One region of the Acidiphilium sp. 34-64-41 genome, then DNA from elsewhere that is predicted to be linked to it. Evidence: predicted binding sites of a transcription regulator. Region 1 holds the regulator's gene; the other holds the start of a gene.
The links. The regulator HrcA, encoded in region 1, represses chaperone genes, less so after heat shock. The targets are predictions, from matches to a motif close to GTTNGCACTCNCNNNNNGNGAGTGCNAAC.
Positions count from the first base shown of each region.

Region 2: the regulator HrcA is predicted to act here: its motif matches at 1,383-1,411, upstream of groES (co-chaperone GroES).

Region 1 is NZ_NCJX01000005.1:48,890-61,826, forward strand. It holds gene B7X49_RS01855 (SIS domain-containing protein) at 1-39, opposite strand, end outside; gene B7X49_RS01860 (ribonuclease D) at 154-810, opposite strand; tRNA gene B7X49_RS01865 (tRNA-Leu) at 872-954, opposite strand; gene B7X49_RS01870 (complex I NDUFA9 subunit family protein) at 1,107-2,048, shown strand; gene B7X49_RS01875 (NAD(P)-dependent oxidoreductase) at 2,235-3,671, shown strand; partial or broken gene gltB (glutamate synthase large subunit) at 3,677-8,160, shown strand; gene rdgB (RdgB/HAM1 family non-canonical purine NTP pyrophosphatase) at 8,318-8,905, opposite strand; gene rph (ribonuclease PH) at 8,905-9,636, opposite strand; gene hrcA (heat-inducible transcriptional repressor HrcA) at 9,704-10,795, shown strand; gene B7X49_RS01900 (YncE family protein) at 10,829-11,863, opposite strand; gene B7X49_RS01905 (Hint domain-containing protein) at 11,951-12,937, opposite strand, start outside.
Region 2 is NZ_NCJX01000067.1:99-4,480, reverse strand. It holds gene B7X49_RS13280 (hypothetical protein) at 1-778, opposite strand, end outside; gene B7X49_RS13275 (usg protein) at 952-1,209, opposite strand; gene groES (co-chaperone GroES) at 1,484-1,801, shown strand; gene groL (chaperonin GroEL) at 1,841-3,493, shown strand; gene B7X49_RS13260 (TMEM175 family protein) at 3,610-4,191, shown strand.

The DNA.
Region 1 (12,937 bases):
CGCAACCGACGCCAATTCGTCATCGCCGCCCCCGGCCATGCGGCCGATGCGGGGATGATCCAATGTCTGCCTCAGACTCATGATCCTGTATGGGACGATGGATCGCGTCGGGTCAACTGATCAGGGCGCAACCAAGTGTAATCGGTCGCGCGCTCAACGGTGGCTGAACAGGTCCGGGTCCTCATAGCCCAGCAGGTCGAGCCGGCCGCGCATCGGCAGGAAATCGTAGCAGGCCTGGGCGATATCGCGCCGGTTTTCCCGCACCAGCAACCCATCGAGCTTCGCCCACAGCGCGTGCAGATGCAGCACGTCTGATGCGGCATAGGCGCATTGCTCGGCGGTCAGTTCGGGTGCGCCCCAATCGCTGGTCTGCTGCTGCTTGGACAGATCGACGCCGATGAGATCGCGGCACAAATCCTTCAACCCATGCCGGTCGGTGTAGGTGCGGATCAGTTTCGAGGCGATTTTGGTGCAGATCACCGGCGCGGTCATCACGCCGAGCCCATTGTAGAGTGCGGCGACATCGAATCGGGCGAAGTGAAAAATCTTGATCACGTCCGGGTTGGTCAACAGCGCCTTCAAATTGGGGCAATCAGCCCCACGGCCGCCCATCGCCGGCGGAATGATCTGGACCAGATGCGCGGTACCATCACCGGCCGATAGCTGCACCAGGCAGAGCCGGTCGCGCCTGGGGTCGAGGCCCATGGTTTCGGTATCGATCGCGACCATCGCGCCGAACGTGATGCCATCCGGCAGATCGTGGCGATGGATGTGAATGGTCGCGCCGGCGGCAAACTGCGTCTGGCTCATGTGATTTTCCAACAAATTTGTAAGGATCGGCCTGGCGCCCCACTGAAATGCCCCACCAAAATGCCCAGGAGAAGACTCGAACTTCCACAGCCTTGCGGCCACAGGCACCTGAAGCCTGCGCGTCTACCATTTCGCCACCTGGGCATGGGGGCTTTCGAGCGCCGCACCACGAGGCGGCAACCGATGAGCCGCGCTTTAGCGAAGCCGCCTGCGCCCGTCAATGCGCCAAGCCGCGGGCAGTTGTCTTGCCGCGGGTGATCGTGCGACCATTTTATAGAGCAACCCCAGGAGATTTCATGGCATCGCGCAAGATCGCAACGGTTTTCGGCGCCTCCGGTTTTATCGGCCGCTACGTGGTCAAGCGCCTGGCTGATCAGGGCTATATGGTCCGCGCCGCGATGCGCGATACCGAGGCCGGGGCGTTTCTGCGCCCGCTCGGCGGCGTCGGGCAGATCGTGCCGCTCTATGCGCCGCTCGATAACGAGGCGGCGGTGCGCCGGTCGGTCGAGTCGGCGGATGTGGTGATCAATCTGGTCGGGATTCTGGCCGAGCGGCGGCGCGGCGATTTCGAGCGCGTGCAGCACGCCGGTGCCGGCATGATCGCGCGCCTTGCGGCGGCGGGCGGCGTTGCCCGGCTGATCCAGATCTCGGCGATCGGCGCCGACCCCACCAGCGCCAGCCAATACGCACGCAGCAAGGGCGCCGGCGAACTTGCGGTGCGCGCCGCATTTCCGACCGCGACGATCCTGCGCCCCTCGATCGTGTTCGGGCCGGAGGATCAGTTTTTCAACCGGTTCGGCGCGATGGCGGCGATCTCGCCCGCTTTGCCGGTGATCGAAGGCGAAACCCGATTCCAGCCGGTCTATGTTGGTGATGTCGCACAGGCGGTCATGGCGGCGCTCGCGCAGCCGGACACAATGGGCCAGACCTATGAGCTCGGCGGGCCGGACATCGAAACCTTCCGCGCGCTGATGGCCTATATCCTGCATGAGACCGGCCGGCACCGCGCGTTGATCGCGCTGCCGCGCTGGCTCGCAGGTCTGCAGGCGAGCGTGCTGGAACATCTGCCGGGCAAACTGCTCACGCGCGATCAATTATTGCTGCTGCGCCGGGACAATGTGGTCTCCCCCGGCGCGCTGACGCTGGCGAGCCTCGGCATCACGCCGACGCCGATCCGCCTGATCGTGCCCGATTACCTGCGCCGCTACCGGGTCGGCGGCAAGGGAAAACCGAGCTGAATTGGCGATAGGTCCGATTATGATCCTATTTATCGGCGCGCCCGGTGATCAGCGTAGCGCGCAATGCAGAAAAACAACGAACTATAATACCGGTCCTGTCGTATAAGTAAAATATTGCTGGCATCGGCCCGTTTGATCGGATAAACGAAATCCGAACAGTAAAATAACGGAAACGGAGTTGTGCCGATGACCGAGCACATGCAGCAATTCGTGCGCCTGCCGCAGCAACCGCCCCAAAAACGCGGCGTGGTGGAGCGCCGCGAGGATTTTGGCGAGATCTATCGGGAGTTCGATCAGGCCGGCGCCGCCGCCCAGGCGAGCCGTTGCAGCCAATGCGGGATTCCGTTCTGCCAGATCCATTGCCCGCTCGGGAACAACATCCCCGACTGGCTGAAACTCTCCGCCGAGGGACGGTTGGAGGAGGCGTATGAAATCTCCGCCGCGACCAACACCTTCCCCGAAATCTGCGGCCGCATCTGCCCGCAGGACCGGCTGTGCGAAGGCAATTGCGTGATCGAAAAGGGCTTCGAGAGCGTGACCATCGGCGCGGTCGAGCGCTTCATCACCGATACCGCGTTCGAGCAGGGCTGGGTCCGCCCGATCCGCCCGCGGCGCGAACGCGCGCAGTCGATCGGCATCATCGGCGCCGGCCCGGCCGGTCTCGCGGCCGCCGAGGCGCTGCGCCGCCAAGGCTATCAAATCCATGTCTACGACCGGCACGACCGGATGGGCGGCTTGCTGATCTATGGCATTCCCGGCTTCAAGCTGGAAAAACCGATCGTCGAGCGCCGCCGCCTATGGCTGGAAGACGGCGGCATTCAGTTTCACCTGAACCAGGACATCGGCGGCGCACTGAGCTTTGAAGCACTGCGCGGCCGACACGATGCCGTGCTGATCGCAACCGGGGTCTACAAAGCCCGCGAAATCGCGGCCCCCGGGTCCGGCCTGCACGGCATCGTGCCGGCGCTCGATTACCTGATCGCCTCGAACCGCAAGGGATTGGGCGACGACGTGCCGGATTACGACTCCGGCCTGCTCAACGCCGCCGGCAAGCGCGTGGTGGTGATCGGCGGCGGCGATACCGCGATGGATTGCGTGCGCACCGCCATCCGCCAGGACGCCGCCTCGGTCACCTGCCTGTACCGGCGCGACCGGGCGAACATGCCCGGCTCGATGCGCGAGGTCACCAACGCGATCGACGAGGGCATCGAATTCACCTGGCTCGCCGCACCCGAAGCGTTTCTGGGCGGTGATCACGTCACCGGCGTGCGCGCGGTGCGGATGCACCTCGGCCTCGCCGATGCATCGGGCCGGCAGATCGTCGAACCGGTTGTCGGATCGTCCTTCACGATCGAGGCCGATCTGGTCATCAAGGCCCTGGGATTCGACCCCGAAGACCTGCCCGGTGCCTTCAACGAGCCCGGTCTGGCACTGACCCGTTGGGGAACCTTGAAGGTTGGCTCGAAGGATTTCATGACCGCGCTGCCCGGCGTATTTGCCGCCGGCGACATCGTGCGCGGCGCGAGCCTGGTGGTCTGGGCGATCAAGGACGGGCGCGACGCCGCGGCCGCGATGCATCAATATCTCGAACAGAGCGCGTCGTTCGCGACCGCAGCGGAGTGAATGCGATGACCGAAGAGACAGCAGCGGAATTTCTCGCAGCCTGGCACAGCAATGTCGCGAAACTCGCCGGCAGCTACGATCCCGCGCAGGAGCACGACAATTGCGGCGTCGGCCTGATCGCCGCCCTCGACGGCAAAAAGCGCCGCGATGTGGTCGTTGCCGGGATCAACGCGCTCAAGGCCGTCTGGCACCGCGGCGCGGTCGACGCCGATGGCAAGACCGGCGATGGCGCGGGAATTCACGTGGAAATTCCACAGGATTTCTTTGCCGATGCGGTGGAGCGCGGTGGCGACCGGATGCGCCAGGGCCCGATCGCGGTCGGCATGGTGTTCCTGCCCAAGACCGATCTTTCGGCGCAGGAGCGCTGCCGTCAGATCATCGAAACCGAGATCCTGAATTTCGGCTACCGCATCTACGGCTGGCGGCAGGTGCCGATCGATGTTGCGTGCATCGGCGAAAAAGCCAATGCGACGCGGCCGGAAATCGAACAGATCATGATCTGGAACGCGCTCGGCAAGGCCGAAGCCGATTACGAGCGCGATCTCTACATCATTCGCCGCCGCATCGAAAAATCCGCGATCGAGGCGCAGATTCCCGAACTCTATATCTGCTCGCTGTCATGCCGCTCGATCATCTACAAAGGCATGTTCCTTGCCCAGAGCCTGACCGAATTCTACCCCGATCTGCTCGATGATCGTTTCGTCTCGCGCTTTGCGATCTATCATCAACGCTATTCCACCAACACGTTCCCGACCTGGCGGCTCGCGCAGCCGTTCCGCACGCTCGCGCACAACGGCGAAATCAACACACTGGCCGGCAACGTCAACTGGATGAAAAGCCACGAGACCCGCCTGTCGGCCACCGTGCTCAACAATCATCTCGATGACATCAAGCCGGTGATCCAGGCCGGCAGCTCCGACACCGCGACGCTCGATGCCGTGTTCGAACTGCTGATCCACGGTGGGCGCGACGCGCCGATGGCAAAGACGCTGATGATTCCACCAGCGATGGGCAGCAATGCCACGATGAAAACCGCCCATCGCGACCTGATCGCCTATTGCAACGCGGTGATGGAACCGTGGGACGGCCCGGCCGCGATCACCGCGACCGATGGCCGCTTCGTCATCGCCGGGCTCGACCGCAACGGGTTGCGCCCGCTGCGCTTCACCAAGACCAGCGATGATCTGCTGATCATCGGCTCGGAAACCGGCATGGTGAAACTCGATGAAATCCGCATCATCGAACGCGGCCATGTCGGTCCGGGCGAGACCATCGCGGTCGATCTCGCCAGCGGCCGGTTTTATCACCACAACGAAATGATGGATGTGCTGGCGGCGCGCCAGGATTTCGGCGCCTGGACCAAGCGGATCACCGTGATCGATCATATCGTGAAAACCGATGCGCCGGAGCCCGTGCTGTTCGCCGGCGAAGACCTCCGCCGCCGCCAGCTCGGTGTCGGCTACACGCTCGAGGAACTCGAACTGATCCTGCACCCAATGGTCGAGGACGCGGGCGAGGCGATCGGCTCGATGGGCGATGACACGCCGATCGCCGTGTTATCGGAGCGTTATCGTGGCCTGCACAATTACTTCCGGCAGAATTTTTCGCAAGTGACCAATCCCGCGATCGACAGCCTGCGGGAATCGCGCGTGATGTCGCTCAAGACCCGGCTCGGCAATCTGGGCAACGTGCTCGATGAAGATTCCGAGCAATGCGATCTGTTGCAGCTGGACAGCCCGGTTTTGTCGACCGCCGAGTTCGATGCGATGCGCCGCACCATGGGTGTGAACGCCTGCGTGGTCGATTGCACGTTTCCCGTCGCCGCCGGCGAGGCCGGGTTGCGCGCCGCCATCGAACGCATCCGCCGCGAGGCCGAGGAAGGTGTGCGCGCCGGCCGCACTCATGTTATTCTGACTGACGAAGCCTTCAACGAAACCCACGCCCCGATCCCGATGATCCTCGCGACCGGCGCGGTGCACACGCATCTCGTGCGCCAGTCGCTGCGGACGTTCACCAGCCTGAACGTGCGCGCGGCGGAATGCATGGATGTGCATTATTTCGCCGTGCTGATCGGCGTCGGCGCCACCACGATCAACGCCTATCTCGCGCAGGAAAGCATCGCGGACCGCCATCGGCGCGGCCTGTTCGGCACGCTGTCGCTGAAAGATTGCGTCGGGCGCTACAAGAAAGCCGTGAGCAAGGGTCTGCTCAAGGTGATGTCGAAACTCGGCATCTCGGTGATTTCATCCTATCGCGGCGGCTATAATTTCGAGGCGATCGGCCTGTCGCGCGCTTTGGTCGCTGAGTTTTTCCCAGGCATGCTCTCGCGACCGCATGGGATTCCGATGCGGTGACCCTGCCGGTCGGTGGCGTGTATCGTCTGCGCCGCCAGGGCGAGACCCATGCGTTCGATGGCGGCATGGTGCACATGCTGCAAACCGCGGTCGCGACCGATAGCTACACGCTCTACAAAAAATACGCCGATGCCGTGCACAGCCAAGCCCCCGTCGCCCTGCGCGACCTGCTCGATTTCCGCCGCGAGGGGCTGACACCAATTCCGGTCGATGAGGTGGAGAGCATCACCGAGATCAGAAAACGCCTGTTGGCACCAGGCATTTCGCTCGGTGCCCTCTCGCCGGAAGCGCATGAGACGCTCTCGATCGCGATGAACCGGATCGGCGCACGATCGGATTCCGGCGAAGGCGGCGAAGATGCCGAGCGCGCGAAACCCCGCGCCAACGGCGATAACGCATCCTCCGCAATCAAGCAGATCGCGTCCGGCCGGTTCGGCGTCAACGCCGAATATCTCAACAACTGCCGCGAGATCGAGATCAAAGTGGCCCAGGGCGCCAAGCCGGGCGAGGGTGGCCAGCTGCCCGGCTTCAAGGTGACCGGCCTGATCGCCAAGCTGCGCCACGCGACACCGGGCGTCATGCTGATCAGCCCGCCGCCGCATCACGATATCTATTCGATCGAGGATCTGGCTCAGCTGATCTATGATCTGAAACAGATCAACCCGCAGGCCAGCGTCTGCGTGAAACTGGTTTCACGATCCGGAATCGGAACGATTGCTGCTGGCGTCGCCAAGGCAAAGGCTGATGCGATCCTGATTTCGGGCCATTCCGGCGGTACCGGCGCGAGCCCGCAAAGCTCGATCAAATACGCCGGCCTGCCCTGGGAAATGGGCCTGTCGGAAGCGCATCAGGTCCTGATGCTCAACCGCCTGCGCCACAAGGTGAAACTGCGCACCGATGGCGGCATCAAGACGGGGCGCGACGTGGTGATCGCCGCCATGCTCGGCGCCGAGGAATTCGGCATCGGCACCGCATCGCTCGTCGCCATGGGCTGCATCATGGTGCGGCAGTGCCATTCCAACACCTGCCCGGTCGGCGTGTGCACGCAAGATGAGGCGTTGCGTGCGAAGTTTGAAGGTACACCTGAGAAAGTCATCAATTTGTTCTCGTTCGTGGCCGAGGATGTCCGGCATATCCTGGCCTCGCTCGGCGTGCGCCATCTGGCGGATGTGATCGGGCGGACCGATTACCTGCACCAGGTCTCGCGCGGCTCTGAGATTCTCGACGATCTCGATCTGAACGCGATTCTCGCCCAGGCCGACCCCGGCCCGCACGCGCGCTACTGCACGCTCGAAGGCCGCAACGAAGTGCCCGAAACGCTCGATGCCCAGATGATCGCGGATGCCGGCGCGTTCTTCGAGCGCGGTGAAAAAATGCAGCTGCAATACGGCATCCGCAATACCCATCGCGCAATCGGTACCAAGTTTTCATCGCGCATCGTGCGGACCATGAAGGGCATGGACCTCAAGCCCGATCATGTCACCGTGCGCCTGCGCGGTGCGGCCGGCCAGTCGCTCGGCGCGTTCGCGGTCCAGGGGCTGAAACTGGAAGTCTTCGGCGACGCCAACGACTATGTCGGCAAAGGCCTGTCGGGTGCGACCATCGTGGTGCGCCCGGCACCATCCTCGAACATGATCAGCAACGAAAACACCATCATCGGCAACACCTGCCTCTATGGGGCCACGGCAGGTAAATTATTCGCCGCCGGCCAGGCGGGCGAGCGCTTCGCGGTCCGCAACTCCGGCGCCGTCGCCGTCATCGAAGGCTCAGGCTCGAACGCCTGCGAATACATGACCGGCGGCACCGTGGTCATTCTGGGTGCGACCGGCGATAATTTCGGCGCCGGCTTCACCGGCGGCATCGCCTTCGTCTACGACGCCAGCGATGATTTCGAGCTGCGGATCAACCCGGAAACACTATTATGGAACCGTGTTTCCGAGCCCTACTGGGCCGACCAACTGCGCGCCCTGGTCACCGAACACGCACGCGAAACCCAGAGCCGCTACGCCGAAGCACTGCTGAACGCATGGGACCGCACCATCCAGCACGTCTGGATGATCGTACCACGCGATTACGCAAAATTCCTGCCCGTGCCAATGATGACGGCAGACCGCGTGCTGGTGCCGGCGGAGTAATGCCGGTTGGTGGTAGGGGCGCTTGAAGTAAGCAAGGCCAGGGGCTCTGCCCCTGGACCCCGTTAAAGGCGGAGCCTTTAAAATCCATTAGTTTTAGGCAAGGGGAGGGCGACCCAGGCCAGATGCTCACTTCAAGCGCCCCCACCACCGGCCAGCATCACCCGCAATGCGCTGACACGAACTGCCTGAGTGCCCGGCCGCGGTGGCTGATGGCGGCTTTGGTGGGTTTGTCCATTTCGCCGAAGCTCTGGGTTGCGCCGGCGGGGATGAAGATCGGGTCGTAGCCGAAGCCGCTGGCTCCGCGCGGCGTGGCGGCGATGTGGCCGTGGCAGTAGCCGAGGTAGGTTGCGGTTTTGCCATCCGGCGTCGCGAGGCAGATGGCGCAGGCGAAGGCGGCGTGATCGTTGGTGCGGGTGGCTGCGATGATGCGCGCCATGGCCTGGGTGTAGCCGCCGGCTTCGGTGGCGAAGCGCGCCGAGCGTACGCCGGGGGCGTTGGCCATGGCGCTGACCAGCAGGCCGGAATCATCGGCGAGCGCCCAGGTGTCGCTGGCGCGTGCGGCTTCCAGGGCCTTGATTTGTGCGTTGCCCGCGAAGTCCGGCGCGGTTTCCGCCGGTTCGGGCAGACCCAGCGCGCTCGATGCGACGCAGTTCAACCCGAACGGTGCCAGCAGCAGGGCGAACTCCGCGAGTTTGCCCGGGTTATGGGTCGCGATGATCAGCCGCTGGCCGCCTTCGAGCCGCATCACGCCGCCTCGATGGCCGCGGTCTGGGCGGCGAACAGCGCGGCGGTGCCGCTGCGGGCGAGGCCGAGCAAGGCGGTGAAGGCGGCTTCGTCGAAGGTCGCCTGTTCCGCCGTCGCCTGGATTTCGACGATGCCGCCCGCGGCGGTCAGCACGAAATTCGCATCGGCCTCGGCGTTGGAATCTTCGGCATAGTCGAGGTCGAGCACCGGGCGGCCCTCGAATATGCCGCAGGATACCGCGGCGACCTGGCCGATCAGCGGGTTGGCCTTGAGCACGTTGTTGGCCTGGAGTTTCCTGATCGCGAGCGCCAGGGCCACGTAGGAGCCGGTGATCGCGGCGCAGCGGGTGCCGCCATCGGCGTTCAGCACGTCGCAATCGAGGGTGATGCTCATTTCACCGAGCAATTTCCGATCGACCACGGCGCGCAGGCTGCGGCCGATCAGGCGCTGGATTTCCTGGGTGCGGCCGGATTGCTTGCCGCGCGCCGCTTCGCGGTCGCCGCGGGTGTGGGTGGCGCGCGGCAGCATGCCGTATTCCGCCGTCACCCAACCCAGGCCGGTGTTGCGCAGAAAGCCGGGCACGCGGGATTCCACGCTGGCGGCGCACAGCACTTCGGTGCCGCCCATGCGGATCAGCGCCGAGCCTTCCGCGTGGTGGGAAAAGCCGGTGACGATTTCAACGCGGCGCAGCGCATCGGCCGTGCGGCCGCTGGGTCGTGTGGGGGTGTTCATGATGGGGGCTCCGGTGCGGTTGCGATGGTTGCTTGATTTTCGCCCCGCGATAGCCTCTTCTCGGCGGATGGACCAGTCACCCCCGCGACCGCCGCGCACGTTTCAGTCAGGCGCCCCGACCAAACGGCCGCCCGGGCTCGATGCCCGATCGGCTGCGGTGTTGCGCGAAATTGTCGAGCAATATGTCGAAACCGGTGAGCCGGTAGGCAGCCGGACGTTATCGCGCCTGTTGCCGCTGGGCCTGTCGCCAGCGACGATCCGTAATGTCATGGCCGATCTGACCGAGGCGGGATTGCTGTTTTCGCCGCATATTTCGGCCGGGCGCCTGCCGACCGACCGGGGGTTGCGGCTGTTCGTCGATGGGTTGCTGCATTTCGGTGAATTATCTGATGAGGAGCGCGAGCGGATCGAGGCGGCGCTCGCGCAGTCCGGCCGGTCGGTGCAGGACACGCTGACCGAGGCTTCCACCCTGTTGTCGGGCTTGTCGTCGGCGGCGGGCATCGTGCTGGCGCCGAAATCGGAAGGGGCGGTCAAGCATATCGAATTCGTACCGCTCAGCTCCGGCCGGGCGCTGGTGGTGCTGGTTTCGGCGGATGGCCAGGTAGAGAACCGGGTGATTGAGACGCCGCTCGGCCTGCCGCCGTCGGCGTTGCAAGAGGCGAGCAATTATTTGAACGCGCAATTATCGGGCCTGTCGCTGGCCGATCTGCGGCTGCGGGTGGCGGCGGACATGAATGCGGACCGTTCGGCGCTCGACTCGATCGCGGCGGGCATTGTCGAGGCGGGTCTCGCCACCTGGTCGGGTGAGGGGCGGGGCGGGTCGTTGATCGTGCGCGGGCAGGGGCGGTTGCTGGCGGATATCGATCAGGTCGACAAGCTGGCCTCGCTGCAACAATTGTTCGAGCGGCTGGAAGCGCAGGAGACCATGCTGAAACTGCTCGAACTGGCCGAACAATCGGACGGGGTGCGGATTTTCATCGGCGCGGAGAGCGGCCTGTTCGGCGCGTCCGGCATGTCGATGGTGGTCGCCCCGGCACGCAATCGGAACGATCGGATCGTCGGCGCGATCGGCGTGATCGGCCCGAGCCGGATCAATTACGGCAAGATCATTCCGGTGGTCGATTACACCGCGAGGGTGATCGGCCGCCTGCTCGGCTGACAGCGCGGCCCGGCGGCCGCGCTGTCGTTCAGCTCAATGTTTGTCGGCCTTGACGATCAGGATGTGGAAACTCCCCGGTGCGAACTCGGGCTTGCCGTAGCTCTTGCCCGGTGCCGGCGGCAGGGTTTTGACGATGGTGGCGGCTGAAAGATAGGCGGTCTGGGTTGCCTGATCGAACGCCATGGTGCGGGCGGTGGGGGCGGTTTTCAGGGTCTGGACGATTTTATAGCCGTGCTTGCCGGCCGCGCCGATCACCGTGAGGGTACCATCGATGCTGGGGGCGAAGGCGAGGTTGCGCGAGGGGTCGAACCGCATCGCATCGGAAAACGCCGGAATCGGCAGGGTGGCCAGGATGCGCCCGGAGCGCGCCGCGACGACATCGACCGCGTGATTGCGGCAGGACACGAACAGCCGTTGGCGGGCCCGATCGATCGCAAGGCCGGTGGGGCCGTGGCAGGTGGGGGCTACGTTGATTCGCCGCATGATCTTCAGCGTGCGGGTGTTCACCACCGCGATCTGATCGGCCGAGTTGAGGTTGAGATAGGCGGTGCCGCGGCCATCGGTGACGATGAATTCGGGATCGGCGTGGAACGGGATGCGTTTGATGATTTTGCCGGTGCGGGCATCGATCGCGATCAGCGCCTGGGTTTTTTCATTGGGCACGAAGACACGTTCGGTCGCGGGGTCGTAGGCGATGGCGTCCGGGCCGGGGGCGACGTCGATGGTCTTGATCGGTTTGAGGGTCTTCAGGTTGAACATCGTGACCGTGCCGGCAATGCCCGCGGTCGCGAAGCCGCGATTGAGGCGCGGCGCGAGGGCGATGCCGTGGGCCCCATCGATCGGGGCGATGGTGGCGATGAGTTCCCGCGTCGCGATATCGACCACGACGACGCGGTCGCCCTCCGCCGCGAACAGGCGGTTGGTGCCGGGCTGGGTGGCCAGATAGTCCCATTTCACCGGTCCGGCGATCGGGATGCTGCCGGTCAGGGCGAACTGCGGCGGCGCGGCGGCGGCGATGGCGGGTAGGAGCGTCGCGGCGAGCGCGAGAGCCAGGCGAAATCGTGTCATCGATGATCCTTGATGTTGAACGATGCCCGGTTTTTGAAATGCCCCGGCGTGTGACGCAACCCAGGGTGAGGCAGTGTCATCGATTTGTCACTGTGGCGGTGCGGCGCGCTGCCAGGCCAGGGGCAGGCCAGCGATGTCGACCGCGATCGATCGCACACAGGTTGGCAGATGGATCACGCCGTTGCCATCGGTCCAGCGGGCGGTATCGCCGCTGGCGCGGGGGTGAAAGCCGGATTGGGCCAGATCGTCGGGGTTGAAGTGGCGGCGGCCGGCGCGCAGGGTGGTGATGGCGACGCCGAGTTCGCGACGGTCGTCCGACCCAGGATCGAAATGTGCGGGGATGAAGCGGTGCGAGCGGATGATCGCGCGGCCGCCGTGCACCAGCGGCACGGCGAAGCGCCCGGCGGCATCGCGCGCGGCGGGCCGGCCATCGATCCAGAGGCCGACCGTGGCGGCGGCTGCCGGGGCAAAGCCGAGCGCGCAGGCACGGTCGTGCAGCGCGGCGCGGCTGCGGCGCAAGCGGGCGCCGGCGGTGACCAGCGGCGCGCAGGCATCGCGGTCCCAGCGTTTCTGGCGCACCGGCCAGGATGAGGCGGTGCTGAAACCGGCGCGGTTGCCGGTATCGAGATAGGTTTCGCACGGTGCGGCTTCGGCCAGCACGATGTCATGCCGGGCGAGTTCGATGTGGTGATAGGTGATCGCGAGGCAATCCTGTTCCTGGATGATCGTGGCGCCGTTGACAAGTAGTTTCGCGGGGATCAGCACGCCGTCCAGCGCGATGGCGTGGTCGGGCGAGACCCGCAGGGCGCGGCGCGGCACGCTGTGCGCGAGCGCGCCGGCGGCGATGCGGATGGGTTGCACCCGGTGGGGTGCGGGGTGGGTCGCAAGGTCTGAGGTATGCTGGCCGACCCAGACGATCGGCTGCACGCCGGCGCTGGCGGTGATCACCGGATCGCCGACCGCGAGGTGTTCGACCGGGCGATAGCCGCTGGGGGTGAGGATGGCGGTGCCGCGCGCGAAGCACGGCGGGTCGTACGCCGGGGCGGGCGCGCTGGCGGCGGCGATGACCACGGC
Region 2 (4,382 bases), on a different contig from region 1:
GCACCACCAGCGTACTACTCGGCGGCTCGTAAAAACCATTGTTCAACGCCGATCCGGCATAATTGAAGTGCCGAACCCCAAGCCCGGCGAACAGATGCAAGGCATTGCTCAACCGCCAATCGGCACCGAGATGAACCGCCTCCTCACCGCTGGTCCCAAATCCCGCAGCAAACCCCAAGGCGGGCGCCGAAGCACGCCCGCCAACCACCGCAAGCCCCTCCGCCGTCGCTGAAATCACTAACCGATCACTCACTGCAACGTCGAACCGCGCGCCGACACCAGCGATCGCCGCCCGGTAGAACTCACCGTACCCACCGGCACCTCCGACATCGCGATACCAGTTCTGATACCCGGCCGTGACAAACGGAATCACATCGACCGCCGTCGAAAGCGCCAACGCCCTCCCCAATCGTACTTCAATCGTATTGAAGCGCGCATGATCGGTCGCGTCATACGGCGACAATCCCGGTGCCGCGCCGCCCTGGATAAACCCGTTATAGGCCAGCGGCCCGCCGGAAAAATCATACACCACGCCGGAATAAATACCTGGCAGCCCCAGCAATGGCCCCAACCGCGATGCTTCCGCGGTAAACCCCGGCAACACGCCGTTTTCCTGGTCGGATGCGCCGGCGAAACCCTCGCTGTAGTGGGTACCCTGCACGGCAAATCCAAGCGCCACGCGGGTTTCCGCCGCAACCACCGCCGGATTGAGCCCCGGTGCCACACCATCCGCCCGCGCGACCACCCCTGTCACCGCCAGCAGAAACAGCGCACCCACCAACCTAAAGATGACCTCCAAACGACCCATTGCCCGACCTTGCAAGACGAGCACTTATCGCACCAAATCCTTAAAATTCACTGACCAAACGCAGCGTCACAACCCAAAAATCCGCGCCGTGTCCGCCGCGCAACGCTACCGGCCGCGACGTTCACGTCATCCGCACGCACCGACTACTGCAACGTCAGCAAACTGCCATGCCGCAGCTCGCCCGGCGAAATCAACGCCGCCGAACCCACCCGTACCGAGTGCAACCGCCCCTCGATCTGCCGCGCCCAAAACGCCAGAAATCCGTTCAAAACCGGGTAGCGCGGCGCAATGTCCAACTCCTGCCAGACAAAACTCTGCAAAACACCCGGATGGTCCGGCATATGATACAAAATTTCCGCCGTCGTCAGCCGATACCCTTGTAATTGCTTACTTAAACTCATGGCATCACCCTCATAACCCGTTGAAAAAGCCCTGTGCCACCGCGTCCTCTGTTTCATGAACATGGCATGACAACCGGGGGGTCTGGCAAGAAAAATCTGCGATATCAATGCATTAGCACTCAACACCCCAAAGTGCTGCCGGTCTTGACACATCACCACCCAAGATTTAAACGTCTGGCACTCTCCCGATGAGAGTGCTAGCAGCGCCTGATGCCTCTTCAGGGTCGGCGCCGGCTGAGCCGTTTACGACCGTAACCAAATCAGGAGCGATCCGATGAAATTCCGTCCCCTCCACGACCGTGTGGTCGTCCGCCGGCTGAACGCCGAGGAAAAGACCGCCGGTGGCATCATCATCCCCGACACCGCCAAGGAAAAGCCGATGGAAGGCGAAGTCATCGCCGTCGGTGCAGGCGCGCGCAATGAAGCCGGCGCCATCGTGGCGCTCGACGTCAAGGCCGGCGACCGCATCCTGTTCGGCAAATGGTCCGGCACCGAAGTGAAGCTCGACGGCGAAGAGCTGTTGATCATGAAGGAATCCGACATCATGGGCGTCATCGAAGGCACCCCGGCCGCCAAGAAAAAGGCCGCCTGAACCTTCCCGACCCCATAATTTTCTAAAAGGAACACAACCATGGCTGCCAAAGACGTTCGTTTTTCAGCCGATGCCCGTGAGCGTATGCTCCGCGGCGTCGACGTTCTCGCCAACGCGGTAAAAGTCACGCTCGGCCCCAAAGGCCGCAACGTCGTCCTCGAAAAGAGCTTCGGCTCGCCGCGCATCACCAAGGACGGTGTCACCGTTGCGAAGGAAATCGAGCTTTCCGATCGCTTCGAGAACATGGGTGCCCAGATGGTCCGCGAAGTCGCTTCGCGCACCAACGACCTCGCCGGTGACGGCACCACCACCGCCACCGTTCTCGCCCAGGCCATCGTCCGCGAAGGCGTCAAAGCCGTCGCCGCCGGCATGAACCCGATGGACTTGAAGCGCGGCATCGATAAGGCCGTGATCGCCGTCGTCGAAGAGCTGAAGAAGCGCACCAAAAAGATCAACAACCCGACCGAAACCGCCCAGGTCGGCACCATCTCAGCCAACGGCGAAGCCGAAATCGGCAAGATGATCTCCGAAGCGATGCAGAAGGTCGGCAACGAGGGTGTCATCACCGTCGAAGAAGCCAAGGGCATCCAGACCGAGCTCGATGTGGTCGAGGGCATGCAGTTCGACCGCGGCTATGTCTCGCCCTACTTCATCACCAACCCGGAAAAGATGGTCGCGGACCTGGATAACCCCTACATCCTGATCCACGAAAAGAAGCTCTCCGGCCTCCAGCCGATGCTGCCGCTGCTCGAATCCATCGTCCAGTCCGGCAAGCCCTTGCTGATCATCGCTGAAGACGTCGAAGGCGAAGCCCTCGCGACCCTGGTCGTGAATAAACTCCGTGGCGGCCTCAAAATCGCAGCCGTCAAGGCACCGGGCTTCGGTGATCGCCGCAAGGCGATGCTGGAAGACCTCGCGATCCTCACGGGTGGTCAGGTCATCAGCGAAGACCTCGGCATCAAGCTGGAAACCGTCACGCTCGCCATGCTCGGCCGTGCGAAGAAGGTGTTGATCGAGAAGGAAAACACCACCATCGTCGAAGGCGCCGGCAAAAAGGCCGACATCACCGGCCGCTGCAACCAGATCCGCGCGCAGGTCGAGGAAACCACCTCGGACTACGATCGCGAGAAGCTGCAGGAACGCCTCGCCAAGCTCGCCGGCGGCGTCGCGGTCATCCGCGTCGGTGGCGCCTCGGAAGCCGAAGTGAAAGAGCGCAAGGATCGCGTTGACGACGCTTTGCACGCAACCCGCGCAGCCGTCGAAGAAGGCATTGTCCCCGGCGGCGGCGTCGCCCTCGCACGCGCCTCGCTGATCCTCTCCAAGGTCAAGGCCGACAACGACGATCAACGCTTCGGCATCGACATCATCCGCAAGGCAATCCTGGTCCCGATGCGCCAGATCGCCGAAAACGCAGGTGAAGACGGCGCCGTGATCTCCGGCAAAGTGCTCGACAAGGACGACTACGGTTGGGGCTTCGATGCCCAGTCCGGCGAGTTCAAGGATCTGGTCAAGGCCGGCATCATCGACCCGACCAAAGTGGTCCGCACCGCCCTGCAGGACGCCGCCTCGGTGGCCGGCCTGCTGGTGACGACCGAAGCCATGGTCGCCGAACGCCCCGAGAAAAAGGCACCCCAGGGTGGCGGCGGCGGCGGTATGGGCGGCATGGGCGGCATGGGCGATATGGATTTCTGATCCACCGCCTTCCGCTGATACGTCAAAAAGGCCGTGGAGCAATCCACGGCCTTTCTTTTTGCCGAACCGGTCACGCCGCGTTGCACCGATTTTGAAACCATGAAAAAGCTCCAGGAATGGAAAAAGACCGTCTGGCCGCCTTCAGCGATGGCGTCATCGCCGTCATCATCACCATCATGGTGCTCGACCTGAAAATCCCGCACGGCACCAGCCTCACCGCACTCGCCACCGCCGCCCCAACCTTCGTCAGCTACATCCTCAGTTTCGTCTATGTCGCAATCTACTGGAACAACCACCACCATTTCTTCCAGCTCGTCCCGCGCGTCACCGGCGCCATCCTCTGGGCCAATTTGCACCTGCTGTTCTGGCTGTCACTCATCCCCTTCGCCACCGCCTGGCTCGGCGCACACCACACCGCCCCAATCCCAACCGCCCTCTACGGCCTCGCCCTGCTGATGCCCGCCATCGCCTGGTACATCCTGCAAACCACCATCATCCGCGCCCAAGGCAGCAACTCGGCCCTCTCCAAGGCCATCGGGCGCGACCTGAAAGGCAAAACCTCCCCCATCCTCTACACCACCGGAATCATCCTCGCCTTCATCAACACCACCCTGGCCGATGCCCTCTACGCCCTGGTCGCGCTGCTCTGGCTCATCCCCGACCGACGGGTCGAACAAGCGATACCACGAGAAGACTGATACCGACCGCGTCTGGCTGGCTGCGGTCCGTCAGTAGGCAATGCCAGCGGTTCTGCCCCTGCGCCCCGTTGAACGTGCAGCTTTGTGAGTAAAAACCCGTGCGGGAATCGATCCGGTTACAACCGAATCATAAACGACTCACAAGATTCAAGACGTTCTTGGAGGGGCCCTGAGGGCTAATACCAACCTAC